2 regions of the Burkholderia sp. Ac-20353 genome follow, and region 1 is predicted to be linked to the other one. Evidence: riboswitches for the same ligand, from Rfam matches in the RefSeq annotation. Region 1 holds a riboswitch; the other holds the start of a gene.

Region 1 (6,130 bases):
CTGCGGCGCACCGGCGTGGTCTACCGGCCGCTCGCGGACGGCGCGCCTGTCGTCGAGACGGGCCTCGTGTGGCGCACGGGCGACGTCAGCCCCGTGCTGGCCGGCTTCATCGACATCGTGCGCGCGCAGGCGATCGTCCGCGCGTGACGCGAACGATCGCGCGCCGGCGTCGTCCAATGCGCGGCACGTTTCACGCGCCGTCGCAGCGAATTCGAAACCTTCACCGCTAACCCATGATCATTCACCCGAATTTCGACCCTGTCGCGATCCATCTCGGGCCGCTCGCCGTGCGCTGGTACGGCCTCATGTATCTCGTCGGCTTCATCGCCGCGATCGTCGTCGGCCGGGTCCGCCTGAAGCTGCCGCATGTCGCTTCGCAGGGCTGGACCGCAAAGGACATCGACGACATGATGTTCTACGGTGTCCTTGGCACCGTGCTCGGCGGCCGGCTCGGCTACGTGCTGTTCTACAAGGCGAGCTTCTACTTCTCGCATCCGCTCGACATCTTCAAGGTGTGGGAAGGCGGGATGTCGTTTCACGGCGGCTTCCTCGGCGTGACGCTCGCGATGATGCTGTTTGCGTGGCAGCGCAAGCGTCACTGGCTGCAGGTCACCGATTTCGTCGCGCCGATGGTGCCGACGGGTCTCGCGGCGGGCCGGCTCGGCAACTTCATCAACGGCGAACTGTGGGGGCGCGTGACCGCTCCGAACGAGCCGTGGGCGATGCTGTTCCCGGGCGCATCGCGCGACGATGCGGCGTGGCTCGGCGCGCATCCGGAACTCGCCGCGAAGTGGCACCTGAACGACGTGTTCCTGCAATACCAGATGCTGCCGCGCCATCCGTCGCAGCTCTACGAGATCGCGCTCGAAGGCATCGTGCTGTTCTTCGCGCTGTTCCTGTTCGCGCGCAAGTCGCGTCCGATGGGCGCGGTGTCCGCGCTGTTCCTGATCGGCTATGGCCTCGCACGCTTCACCGTCGAGTTCGCGCGCGAGCCGGACGATTTCCTCGGGCTGCTCGCGCTCGGCCTGTCGATGGGGCAGTGGCTGTCGTTGCCGATGATCATCGCGGGCATCGCGATGATGATCTGGGCGTATCGGCGCCGCGCGACCGCGGCCACCGCATGATGCGTTCAACTGAATGACGCAGCAACGAAAAACGCCGGCCCAGGGCCGGCGTTTTCGCATCTGGCGGGCAGACGTCGCGCGTTACTTCATCTGCACCGAGCCGTTGACCGTCACCGACACGGTCGCCTTGCCGCCTTCGACTGCGATCGGCGCGCTCATCTTCGCGCTGTCCATCGCAGGCGCGGCCATCGCCATCACGCGCGGATACGGTTGCACGTTGCGGCCGCTGCCGACATTCACGTCGCGAATCGTATAGCCGTTGTAGCCGAATGCCTTCGCGGCTTCGTCCGCGCGCGTGCGGAACGACTTGATCGCTTCGGTCGTGAGCTTCTCCTCGGCCGCACGCTGCGCTTCCGGCGACAACGTGAACTCGACGTTCGCCACCTGCATCAGGTTCGACAACTGGCCCGCGAGCTTCGATGCCGCAGCGAAGTCGCGCGACTCGAGCACGACTTCCGTACGGCCGCGCCATGCGGAGATCTTGCCGTCGCGGTCGGTGCTCGGATAAACGGAGAATGCGCCCGTATGCGCGGTTACGCCGGCGACGCTCTTCGTCTGCGCGAGCGCGGCGTCGGCGCGCTGGTTCAGCTTGGACGTCAGGCTGCCCGGATCTTTCGCCTGCTCTTCATAGAACAGCGTGATGTGGATCACGTCCTGCGGCACTTCGCTGCTGGCCTGCGACGACAGCGACAGCACGCCCGACGGCTGCGGGAAGTGCGGGTTGACGGACTGGGCCTGTGCGGCTGCCGGCGCGAGGGCCAGCGCGGCGGGCACGGCGGTGGCAAGCATCAGCGACAGCGCGAGTGCGGATTTCTTCGTCATTGTTGGACTCCTTATGGGGCGCACGCGGATCACGCGTGCGCGACGCGGGCGGACCGCGCGAGGGAAGAACGACAGCCGGCCGGATCGGCCGGTCGCGGTTGCTTAGTCCGGGCGATGGACCGGCGAGTTCCGGACGGCGCGTGCGTGCTGACCGAATTTGACCTTTGCACGCGCGCGCTTACGCCATCAGCCGTTCGGTGATGAAGCGCCATTCGGCGCGCGTGACGGGCGTGATCGACAGCCGGTTGCCTTTCGCAAGCACGCGCATGTCCGCGAGTTCGTCGTGTTCGCGCAGCGCCGCGAGTGAAACGAGCGGCGACTTCTTCACGAAGCGGACATCGACGAGCAGCCAGCGCGGCGTTTCCTGCGTCGACTTCGGATCGTAATAGGGGCTCTTCGGATCGAACTGCGTGGGATCGGGGTAGGGCGTCGACGACACTTCGGCGAGACCCGCGATGCCCGGCTCGGGGCAGCTCGAGTGATAGAACAGCACGCCATCGCCGATCTTCATCGTGTCGCGCATGAAATTGCGCGCCTGATAGTTGCGCACGCCGGTCCAGGGCAGCGTGCGCTGCGGCGCGCTCGCGAGATCGTCGATGCTCGCTTCGTCCGGTTCGGACTTCATCAGCCAGTATTGCATGGATCGTGATCGATGCAGAAAGAGGCAAACAGGCCCTGGAAAAGGAAACGGCATCGGGACGAGCCCGATGCCGTTAGATAGGCCCCCGCCTTAGCCGCTAGGCCGGCATCCTGAACCAGGGTTCAGAATTGGTCGCAGTTAGCAGCACTTCGGGTACATCAGACAGAGTGACGCGCGCGCCCGTGCTACAAATTTCCGCAACCGTGCACATGGCATTGGTTCAAGGAATATATGACCTTGGCGAACCAGGCAGGGAAGCTGACTGAACTGTGAATCTATGCGTCCAATTTGACCACCGTTGACCGCGGAGATCAAGCGGAATCGACGCATCGATTCGAGGTTACTGCGTCTCGTGCTGTGCGAGCACCGCACCGAGCTTTTCGTTCATCTGGCGCATTGTACGCCGGATTTCCTCCGCGGGAAATGCTTCACCGTGACGCACGCTCGTCTGCAGCCGCAGCAACTCCGACGCGATCGACAGCGCCGCCATCACCGCGATGCGATCGGTGCCGCGCACCGAGCTGTTCGAGCGGATCTTCGACATTTCCGCGTCGACGCGCGCGACGGCCTCGAGCAGCGCCGCTTCGGTCTCGGCCGAACAGGCGAGCCGATAGGCCTGACCGAGAATCGAGACTTCGATCTGCTTGGTGCTCATGCGTGTTCTCCGTGGCTGGCCGCGTCGTCGCTATCGGTGCGCGCCTGCGCATCCAGCAGGTCGAGCTGGTTGTCGGCTTCTGCCGTGCTCTTCGTGCGCGGCAGTTTTTCGAGAATCGCGTTCAGCTTCACCTGCGCGTCGTCGATCTTCGCCGACAGCGTGTCGCGTTCCTCTGCGAGCGCATTGCGTTCCTCGCGCAGCTGCGCGAGCTCGGTGCGCACCGTGTCCGCTTCGGCGCGTAGTTGTGCGACCTGCTCTTCGAGCACGAGCCGTTCCGAGTGATAGCGCTGGTTCAGTGCAATCAGCCGGCCAATATTTTGAGATAGGGTTTCGAGTTCGTTGAGCATCTGCTGCGTCCTCTAAAGACCCAGCATTTTAGCGCGGAATAGCGCGCATTCCGACATCTGTAACGTTTCCAGTCGTAACACCCCGGCTTCTTGCCGCGAATTGGCGAAACGGACGCGATTTCGCATGCGTGCGGGCCGCTTTCTTGACGCTCCCGCGGCCGGCTCCTAAACTGGCGCCGCCTCGGTGCTCGCGCGTACGACGCGCGGTTAAACGGGAAGCAGGGCGCCGGCTCCGCCAGGAGCAGCCAACCTGCGCTGCCCCCGCAACGGTAAGCGGCCGCATCGGACGATGCAGGCCGGCTCGGGTGCGCTCAATGTGTGCGGTTCGTACGCGGGCGCAGGCCACTGCGCGTGAATCGCGCGGGAAGGCGAGCCGGTGTGCCGCCAGCCCGGATACCGGCCGAGGCGGGGAGCCCGTACGCGGGCTTCATGACGCGCGGCCTGCGGGGAAGCGGGGCGCGCAGCCGTTCACAGGACTATCTTCGATGCTGACCCCAATCGCCCGCACCGCGCTCGGCGCGCTATGCGGGTTGCCGCTCGCCGCTGCGGCGCAGACGGCCGCTGCCGATCCCGCCGCGCCTGCTGTTGCGTCTGCCGCCTCGCCCGCTGTTGTGTCCGCCGTTGTGCCCGCTGCCGCACCCGCCGAACAGAACACCGAAGCGTCGCTGCTCGTGCCGGTCGTCGTCACCGCGCAACGTGCGCCGCAAGCCCTCGCCGACGCGATTCCGCAAACGACCGTGTTCGACACGCAGGACATCGCTGCACATCCGGGCGCCGATCTGCCGACGCTGCTCGCGTTCGCGCCGGGTGCGCAGATCGTGCGCAACGGCGGCCCGGGCGCGACCGCGACGCTGTTCCTGCGCGGCGCGCAATCGACGCAGTCGCTCGTGCTGATCGACGGCGTGCGGGTCGATTCGGCGAGCCTCGGCGCCGCGCAACTGAGCCAGTTGCCGCTCGACCAGATCGAGCGCGTCGAGATCGTGAACGGCAACGTGTCGTCGCTGTACGGCTCGGGCGCGATCGGCGGCGTCGTGCAGGTGTTCACGAAGGACGGTGGCAATCATCCGCCGCGTTTCAATTTCGCGGTCGGCCTCGGCAGCTATGGCACGCAGACGCAGCAGGCGGGCGTGTCGGGCCGGCTCGACAGCGAAGGCAACACGACCTTCAGCCTGTCGGTCGCGCGCGAGAAGGACAACGGTTTTTCCGCGCTCGATCCCGCGAAGCAGCCGAATGCGAACCCGAACGCGAACGGCTATCTGAACGAGAGCGTCACGGCATCGCTGCGGCATCGCTTCAATGCGCGTTGGGACGCGGGCGTCAGCTACTTCCAGTCGAACGGCAACAACAGCTACGACAACGCGTTCGGCGCGCCGACCGACCTGAACAACCTGTATTCGCGCGTACAGCAGGCGCGCGTGTACGCGAACGGCAAGCTGCTCGACTGGTGGACGACGCATGTCAGCGTTGCCACCGGCAACGATCGCAGCCAGTCGGAGCTGAACGGTGTGTACACCGACCACTTCAACAGCGACAACCGGCAGTACACGTGGCAGAACGATTTCCGGATCGCACCCGACCAGATGATCCAGGCCGGCTACGAGCGGCTCGACCAGCAGTTCATGTCGAACGTGTATTCGGCGCCGCAGCGTCACGTGAATTCCGGCTGGCTCGGCTACACGGCGCGATTCGGCCGCCAGCAGTTCCAGGCGAACCTGCGGCGCGACCAGTATTCGGATTTCGGCGGCGCGAACTCGTACTATCTCGGTTACGGCCTTGACGTCACCGATCGGTGGAAAGTCACTGCGAGCTATTCGAGCGCATTCCGCGCGCCGAGCTTCAATGATCTCTATTACCCGATCGCCGGCAATCCGTCGATCCAGCCCGAGCGCAGCCATTCGGTCGAGGCCGCGGTGCAGTATGCGTCCGATGCGTTGGGCGTCGTGCGCGTCACCGCGTTCCAGACACGTTATGCGAACCTGATCGACTATCGCCCCGCCGCGGACAGCTTCTTCTATGTCGCGCAGAACGTCGGCCGCGCGAAGGTGCAGGGGCTCGAGGCGTCGTGGCAGGGGCATGTCGGCAAGACCGACGTGCGGGTTGCCGCCACCTTGCAGAACCCGATCGACGAAACGCAGAATCAGGACCTGGACCGGCGCGCACGGCGGTTCGCGTCGGCGACGGCGAGCCGTGCGTTCGGCGCGGTGCGCGTCGGCGGCGAGTGGCTCGTCAGTGGCGCGCGCGACGATTCGGGCGGCGGACGGCTCGGCGGCTACGGGCTCGTCAACCTGTCCGCGCGCTACAACATCACGAAGGCGTGGTATGTCAGCGCGCGCATCGACAACCTCTTCGACAAGGACTACGAGCTTGCCTACGCATACAACACCCCGCGGCGCGGCGCCTATGTCACGCTCGGCTGGCAGCAGCAGTAAGCGGCCGGCACGCGCAGGATGGTGTGCCGCATGAGCGCGTCGCGCGCCGCCACGATCTGGGCCGCGCTCGCGGCCGTGGTCGCCGCGCTGTTCGTCGCGTCGCTGACGATCGG
Region 2 (7,888 bases), on a different contig from region 1:
CCGTCATCGTCGCATTGCCGTCACGATCGAGATCGACCGAATAGGCCAGCAGCGAGCGGCTGTTGTTGCCGTTCTGTGGCGGCGTGACGAGCAGCTTGCCCGTCGAGGTGTCGAGCGCGGGCTTGCCGCTCGACTCGAACTGCAGTGCGCCGAACGGCAGCACGCCGACCGTCGTATCGGCGAACACGTCGAATTCCGGCAACCATATGATCGCGTGATTGAACGTCAGGACATCGGGTGCGGCGGGCAGGCGATAGCGATCGCCGAGATTGACCAGCACCGCGTGGCTCCTGATGCCCTTTGCGTCGAGCAGCGCGGACAGCAGCGTCACCTGATCCTTGCAGTCGCCGTAGCGGTTGGCGAGCACCTCGTCGGCGCGATGCGGGACGACCGGCCCCGCACCGAAATACACGCCGACATAGCGGATGTTGCGCGCCACCCATGCGTACAGCCGCGTCGCCTGCTCGCGCCGGTCGGGGACCCCGTTGGTCAACTGGTCCGCAAGCTGGCGGATCGCGTCGTCCGGTTGCTGCTTGTCGAACGCGCGCTCGTGGTACGCGTGGGCGATTTCCGCGTAGCCGGAGAAGTTGCTCGCGATGAAGACGGGGCCGATATCCGTCCACGCGACCGTGTTCGCTTGCTCGTCGAGCGGGCCGGACGGCGGGGTTTCGTAGTGATAGGAACGGATCCGGCGTCCGTCGCGGGACGCATCGGCCGACTGGCGCATGCCGCGCGCGTCGATCGCGACCGGCATGTCGTCCGGCGTGTCGAGCGTGACGTTCGCTGAACGATAGTCCTCGATCGGCGGAAACGACAGCTGCACGCTGAATTTGCCGGGAAACAGCGTGTCGGTGTCGGTCAGCGTGTACGACAGCCGGATCGAATCGCCTTTCGCGAGCGCGGGAAACGTGACGATGCGCAAATGCCCGGCGCTGAATTGCGGCGCCGCGATCGTGACAGGCGCCGGGCGGTCGAAGATGCCCCGCTCGCTATCGACCGGAACCGTCGAGCCGTCGGCGTGCATCGTCTGCGCCGCGTCGATGTCGAGCTTTTCGAACTGCGCGTTGTATGACAGCGCGTACTGGCCGAAGCGGGCGATCGCCGCATCCGTCAGCAGCTTGATCGACAGATCGACCTTCACGACGCGCTTTCCGGATGCGTCGACCTTGATCACATTGTCGAGTCGTTCGACCTGATAATCCGCCGCGAATGAAATCGAGAGCCGGAGCATCAGCAGAGCCGCGATGCCGTAGCGTGCAATGCGTGAAACGTTCATGTCGAATTCCCGTCGATGGTGGTGTGGCGATGCAAGACAGACGGTAGCCAAATCCCCGCAGCCACGTCAATCGTCTGATGATTTGATCTGCAGCGCGCCTTCACCCGGCCATGCCCCGGTGCGGGGCGGTCGTAGCGGTTTCCCGGGCGAGAGGGTGAAGGCGCGTCAATTCCGGAACCCGTCCCGTCACGGTTCGGGCTATCGGATCGTTCCGCATCCGGCCCCGACGCCGCCTTGACGCTCCCGCCCGCGACGCCTACACTCGCACGCGTTTCGGTGCTCGCGCGCGCGTTCCTGCGCGCGCAGTCAAACGGGAAACAGGGAGCCTGGCTGCATCGCGGCCGCGCCAACCTGTGCTGCCCCCGCAACGGTAAGCGAACGCATTGCGCCCGCCGCAATGCAACGCCGCTTCGCCGCATGCCTGCTGCGCATGCGGACGACCGCCACTGGATGCTTCGTGCGTCCGGGAAGGCGAAGCGGCGTGTTCGTCAGCCCGGATACCGGCCGAGACGAGGGGTTCAGCGCCGCGGGGATGCGGCGCATCGTCCACGGCCGCAGCCACCGTGCGTCCGGTGCCCGAGCGTCTTCCGTGTTCCGATCCGCCGTGCGCTTCGTGCGAGGCCGGTCAGGCATCCGGCGGCGTGCGCGGGCCCGGGCATCCGGTGCCGGCCGTGTTGGCATTTTTCATGTCGACCGTTCGCAAGGTGCACCATGCTCGACTCGTTCCTCCGCCTGTTCAACGACAGTCCGTCCGCGCTGCGCGGAATAATCGTCGCCATCCCGTCTGTTCGCTGCTGATCGCCTTCTGATTTCCCCATTTTCGACACAGGACCTTCCATGACCATGCGCAAGCTGCCCGTCACCATCGTCACGGGCTTTCTCGGCAGCGGCAAGACGACCTTGATGCGCCACATCCTGCAACACGCGCACGGCCGCCGCATCGCGGTGATCGTCAACGAGTTCGGCGAGCTCGGCATCGACGGCGAAATCCTCAAGGGCTGCGGCATCGGCTGCGACGACGCGCAGGACGAGGCGTCCGGCCAGCTCTACGAACTCGCGAACGGCTGCCTCTGCTGCACCGTGCAGGAAGAGTTCTATCCGGTGATGGAGGCGCTCGTCGAACGCCGCGCGGACATCGACCACGTGCTGATCGAGACGTCCGGCCTCGCGCTGCCGAAGCCGCTCGTGCAGGCGTTCAACTGGCCGACGATCCGCAACAGCTTCACCGTCGATGCGGTCGTGACCGTCGTCGACGGGCCGGCCACCGCGAGCGGGCAGTTCGCGGAGAACCCGCAGGCGGTCGATGCGCAGCGCCGCGCCGATCCGAACCTCGACCACGAATCGCCGCTGCACGAGCTGTTCGCCGACCAGCTGTCGGCGGCCGATCTCGTGATCGTCAACAAGGCCGATCTCGTCGACGACGCACAGCTCGCACAGGTCGAGACGGCGATCCGCGAAGAAATCCCGCCGCAGGTGAAGATCGTGCGCGCGACGCGCGGCGAGCTGGATCTCGCGATGCTGCTCGGGCTCGAATCGGCGTCCGAGGACACCATTCACCTGCGCCACGACCATCATGGCTCGGCCGACGACGAAGATCACGATCACCATCACGACGACTTCGACTCGGTCGTCGTCAGCGGCGATGCGGGCTCGCGGGAAGCGACGATCGCCGCGCTCAAGCGCGTCGTCGAGACGCACACGATCTATCGCGCGAAGGGCTTCGCCGCGCTGCCGGACGCGCCGATGCGGCTCGTGATCCAGGGCGTCGGCCGCCGCTTCGACAGCTACTTCGACCGCCGCTGGCGGGACGGCGAAGCGCGCACGAGCCGCTTCGTGCTGATCGGCGAGGACCTCGACGCGGCCGAGCTGCAGTGCGCGTTCGACGCGGCGCTCGCGGCCGAACTGCAGCAGGCGTAACCCACGATGCATCTGCTGCGCACCACGCCGGGCGGCTTCGTCGACGATACGCAGGGCGTTGTCCGGATCGACCAGCGGCCCGCCGAGATCGTGATCCTGAGCTCGGCGGATACCACGCTATCGCTGCTCGCGAGCGTCGTGCCGCGCCTGCCCGCAGGTTTCCCGAGCGTGCGGCTCGCGAACGTGACGTTCCTGCGCCAGCCGGCATCGGTCGATTTCTACGTCGACGACGTGCTGCGGCACGCCAAGGCGGTCGTGATCGACCACCTCGGCGGCGAGGCGTATTGGCCGTACGGGATCGAACAGGCGATGTCGGTCGCGTCGCGGCACCGGCAGCAGCTCGCGATGTTCTCAGGCGACCTGCAGGAAGATCCGAACCTGATCGCGAAGAGCACCGTCGCACCCGAGCTGTGCCGGATGTGGTGGCGCTATCTGCGCGAAGGCGGCGCGCACAACGCCGAAGCGCTGCTGCGCAGCATCGCGTTCCACACGCTCGGCTTCGGCGACGAACCGGAGCCGCCGCGCCCGCTGCCGGCCGCCGCGCTGTACCACCCGGCGCGCGATCCGGCCAGCATCGACGACTGGCTGCCGCGCTGGACGCCCGGTGCGCCGGTCGTCGCGCTCCTGTTCTACAAGGCGCACTGGCAGGCCGCGAACACCGCGGTGTTCGACGCGCTCGCCGATGCGCTGATCCGCGAAGGACTGAATCCGCTGCCGATCGCGGTGACGTCGCTGAAGGATGCGGTGAGCCGCGAAGTGATCGCGCAGCTGTGCGACACGCACGACATCGCGCTGGTGCTGAACACGACCGCGTTCGCGGCCGGCGCGATCGATGGTCCCGAGCCCGACATTCTCGCCGGCGACGCGCCCGTGCTGCAGGTGATCCTGTCCGGCGGCAACCGCGACGCGTGGCTCGCCGACAACCAGGGTCTGCACGCGCGCGACATCGCGATGCACATCGCCTTGCCGGAGGTCGACGGGCGCATCGTCACGCGCGCGGTCAGCTTCAAGGGGCTCGCGTACCGCTGCCCGCACACCGAGGTCGACGTCGTGCGCTACCAGCCCGACGCCGAACGCATCGGCTTCGTCGCGGCGCTCGCGCGCGGCTGGTGCCGGCTGCGCACGCTCGACAATGCCGACAAGCGCGTCGCGCTGATCCTCGCGAACTATCCGCAAAGCGAAGGCCGGATCGGCAACGGCGTCGGGCTCGACACGCCCGCGTCGGCGCTCGGCGTGCTCGCGACGCTGCGCGACGCGGGCTACCGGGTCGCGGATCTGCCTGCCGACGGCGACGCGCTGATCGCGCGGCTCACCGAAGGCGTGACCAACGACCCGGCGATGCATGCGCTGCGGCCCGCGTTCCAGAGCTTCGCGCTCGCCGACTACCTCACGCATTTCGATCGCCTGCCGGCCGCCGTGCGCGACGCGCTGAACGATCGCTGGGGGCCGCCCGAAGCCGACCCGACGCTGCGCCAGCGGCGCTTCACGATCGCGGGCTGGCGCGCGGGCAACGTGTTCGTCGGGATCCAGCCGTCGCGCTCGCGCGGCGAGAATGACTACGCGAGCTATCACGACGCGGACCTCGTGCCGCCGCACGCGTATCTCGCGTTCTATTTCTGGCTGCGTCATGCGTTCCGCGTCGACGCGGTGATTCATCTCGGCAAGCACGGCAACCTCGAATGGCTGCCGGGCAAGAGCGTCGCGCTGTCCGACGCGTGCTGGCCGGACCTGACGCTCGGGCCGCTGCCGCACCTGTATCCGTTCATCGTCAACGATCCGGGCGAGGGCAGCCAGGCGAAGCGGCGCGCGCAGGCGGTGATCATCGATCACCTGATGCCGCCGCTCACGCGTGCGGAGAACTATGGCCCGTTGCAGGACCTCGAGCGGCAGGTCGACGAATACTACGAAGCGCTGATGGTCGACGCCCGGCGTGCGAAGCTGTTGCGCAAGACGATTCTCGCGACGATCGCCGAGCATCGTCTGCATGACGAACTGAGTGTCGCGCCGCCGCGCGATGCCAGTGATGAAGATGCGCTGCTGACGCGCGTCGATGCGTGGCTGTGCGAGCTGAAGGAAGCGCAAATCCGCGACGGGCTGCATGTGTTCGGGATGTCGCCGGTCGATCGCCAGCGGCGCGACACGCTGCTCGCGCTCGCACGCTTTCCGATCGGCGACGGGCAGCAGGCGCGCGCCGGGCTGATCGGCGCGCTCGCGCGCGATCTCGCGCTCGGCGACGATTTCGATCCGCTCGCGGCCGACTGGGCCGCGCCGTGGAATGGGCCACGGCCCGCGCTGCTGGCGGACCTCGACGAGTCGCCGTGGCGACACGCCGGTGATACGCGCGAGCGCCTCGAACGGCTCGCGCAGCAGTGGCTCGACCGTTTGTGCGTGAGTGTGCCGGGGGCACCGTGTGAGCTGCCGCCGGGCGAGTGGACGCACACGCTGCCCGTGATCGAACGCGTGCGCGCGACGCTGATGCCTGCGCTCGACGCGTGCGGCGACCAAGAGCTGCGCCAGCTGCTGCGCGGACTCGACGGCCGCTTCGTGCCGCCGGGGCCGAGCGGGTCGCCGTCGCGCGGCCGTCCGGACGTGCTGCCGACGGGCCGCAATTTCTACTCGGTCGATACGCGCGCGGTGCCGACGCAGGCCGCATGGTCGCTCGGCCTGAAATCCGCGCAGCAACTGATCGAGCGGCATCTGCAGGATCACGGCGACTATCCGCGCGCGATCGGCCTGTCCGTGTGGGGCACGGCGACGATGCGCACGGGCGGCGACGACATCGCGCAGGCGTTCGCGCTGATCGGCGTGCGGCCGAAATGGGCGCACGGCAGCCATCGCGTGACCGACTTCGAGATCCTGCCGATCGAGATCTTCGACCGGCCGCGCATCGACGTGACGCTTCGCGTATCGGGCTTCTTCCGCGATGCGTTCCCGAACCTGATGCATCTGTTCGATGCGGCCGTGCAGGCCGTCGCCGCGCTCGACGAGCCCGAGCATCTGAACCCGATCCGCGCGCGCATCGAACGCGAGCGCGCGACGTGGGTCGCGCAGGGCGTGCCGCCCGACGAAGCGCGGCGCCGCGCGGGCTGGCGCGTGTTCGGCGCGCGGCCCGGCAGCTATGGCGCGGGGCTGCAGGACCTGATCGACCAGCGCCGCTGGCAGACCGACGCGGATCTCGCCGACGCGTACCGCCAGTGGGGTGGCTATGCGTACGCGCAGAACAGTGCGGGCGATGCGGCGCCGGACGTGTTCGGCGAGCGGCTCGCGGCGATCGACGTCGTCGTGCAGAACCAGGACAGCCGCGAGCACGACATCCTCGATTCGAACGACTACTACCAGTTCCAGGGCGGCATGACGGCGGCGGTGCGGCATCTGTCGGGCCGGCAGCCGAGCCTGTATCACGGCGACCACGCGAACCCGGCCGCACCGAAGATGCGCACGCTGCGCGAGGAAATCGCGCGCGTGATCCGTTCGCGCGTCGTCAACCCGAAATGGCTCGACGGCGTGAAGCGACACGGCTACAAGGGCGCCGCGGAAATGGCCGCGACCGTCGACTACCTGTACGGCTACGACGCGACCGCGCGCGTGCTTGCCGATCATCAATATGCGCTCGTCGCCGACGCGTACCTGTTCGACGACGACACCCGCGCGTTCCTCGAGCGGCACAATCCGCGCGCGCTGCATGGCATCTGCGAACGTTTCGTCGAGGCGATGCAGCGCGGGCTGTGGCAACAGCCGGGCGACTATCGCGAGCGGATCGAATCCGTGTGGCTCGCGAGCGAACAACTTCAGGAAGGGGAACGGCGATGACCGATCCGACGACGCACCGCGCCCGCGCGGTAGCTCCCGCAGCTTTCCCCGCTGTGTTTCCCGCAGTTTTTCCATTTGCCGCGATCGTCGGGCAGACAGCGCTGCAACAGGCGCTGCTGCTCGCCGCGATCGATCCGTCGCTCGGCGGCGTGCTCGTCAGCGGGCCGCGCGGCACCGCGAAATCAACCGCCGCGCGCGCGCTTGCAGAGCTGCTGCCGGAAGGGCAGTTCGTGACGCTGCCGCTGTCGGCGAGCGACGAACAGGTGACGGGCACGCTCGATCTCGCACACGCGCTCGCGGAACACGGCGTGCGCTTCCAGCCGGGGCTGCTGGCCCGCGCGCATCGCGGCGTGCTGTACGTCGACGAGGTGAACCTGCTCGCGGACGGGCTCGTCGATACGCTGCTCGACGTTGCCGCGAGCGGGATCAACATTGTCGAGCGCGATGGCGTGTCGCACGCGCACGATGCGCGCTTCGTGCTGGTCGGCACGATGAATCCGGAAGAGGGCGAACTGCGCCCGCAACTGCTCGACCGGTTCGGGCTGATGGTCGCGCTCGAGAATTGTTACGACGCGGCGCAGCGCGAGCAGATCGTGAAGGCGCGGCTCGCGTTCGACCTCGAGCCCGACGCGTTTCGTACGCGATACGACGCCGCGCAGCGTGAACTGGTCGCGCGGATTCGCGCGGCGCGCGACCGGCTTCCGGCGCTTACGTTCGATGATGCCGTGCATGCGCAGGTCAGCACGCTGTGTATCGACGCGGCCGTCGACGGGCTGCGCGCGGACCTCGTGATGCTGCGCGCCGCACGTGCGCTTGCTGCGCTTGACGGCGCGCTTACGGTGACGGTCGAGCACGTCGAGCGCGTCGCGGAAGCCGTGCTGCTGC

Evidence for each region. A riboswitch is a leader RNA that binds a small molecule or an ion and turns the genes downstream of it on or off. The one in region 1 is predicted to bind cobalamin.
Region 2: it holds a riboswitch for cobalamin, as region 1 does, so the genes downstream of both, cobW (cobalamin biosynthesis protein CobW) here and G3N94_RS38625 (TonB-dependent receptor) in region 1, are expected to answer to the same signal.

What each region holds. Positions count from the first base shown of each region.
Region 1 covers NZ_JAAGPL010000304.1:279-6,408, forward strand. The annotation lists partial or broken gene G3N94_RS38590 (LysR substrate-binding domain-containing protein) at 1-147, shown strand, start outside; gene lgt (prolipoprotein diacylglyceryl transferase) at 234-1,124, shown strand; gene G3N94_RS38600 (SIMPL domain-containing protein) at 1,206-1,946, opposite strand; gene G3N94_RS38605 (EVE domain-containing protein) at 2,125-2,586, opposite strand; RNA gene ssrS (6S RNA) at 2,665-2,845, opposite strand; gene G3N94_RS38615 (cell division protein ZapA) at 2,927-3,241, opposite strand; gene G3N94_RS38620 (ATPase) at 3,238-3,588, opposite strand; cobalamin riboswitch at 3,754-4,008, shown strand; gene G3N94_RS38625 (TonB-dependent receptor) at 4,074-6,017, shown strand; partial or broken gene G3N94_RS38630 (iron chelate uptake ABC transporter family permease subunit) at 6,036-6,130, shown strand, end outside.
Region 2 covers NZ_JAAGPL010000077.1:1,720-9,607, forward strand. The annotation lists gene G3N94_RS21630 (DUF3857 and transglutaminase domain-containing protein) at 1-1,276, opposite strand, end outside; cobalamin riboswitch at 1,534-1,800, shown strand; gene cobW (cobalamin biosynthesis protein CobW) at 2,114-3,193, shown strand; gene cobN (cobaltochelatase subunit CobN) at 3,200-7,003, shown strand; gene G3N94_RS21645 (ATP-binding protein) at 7,000-7,888, shown strand, end outside.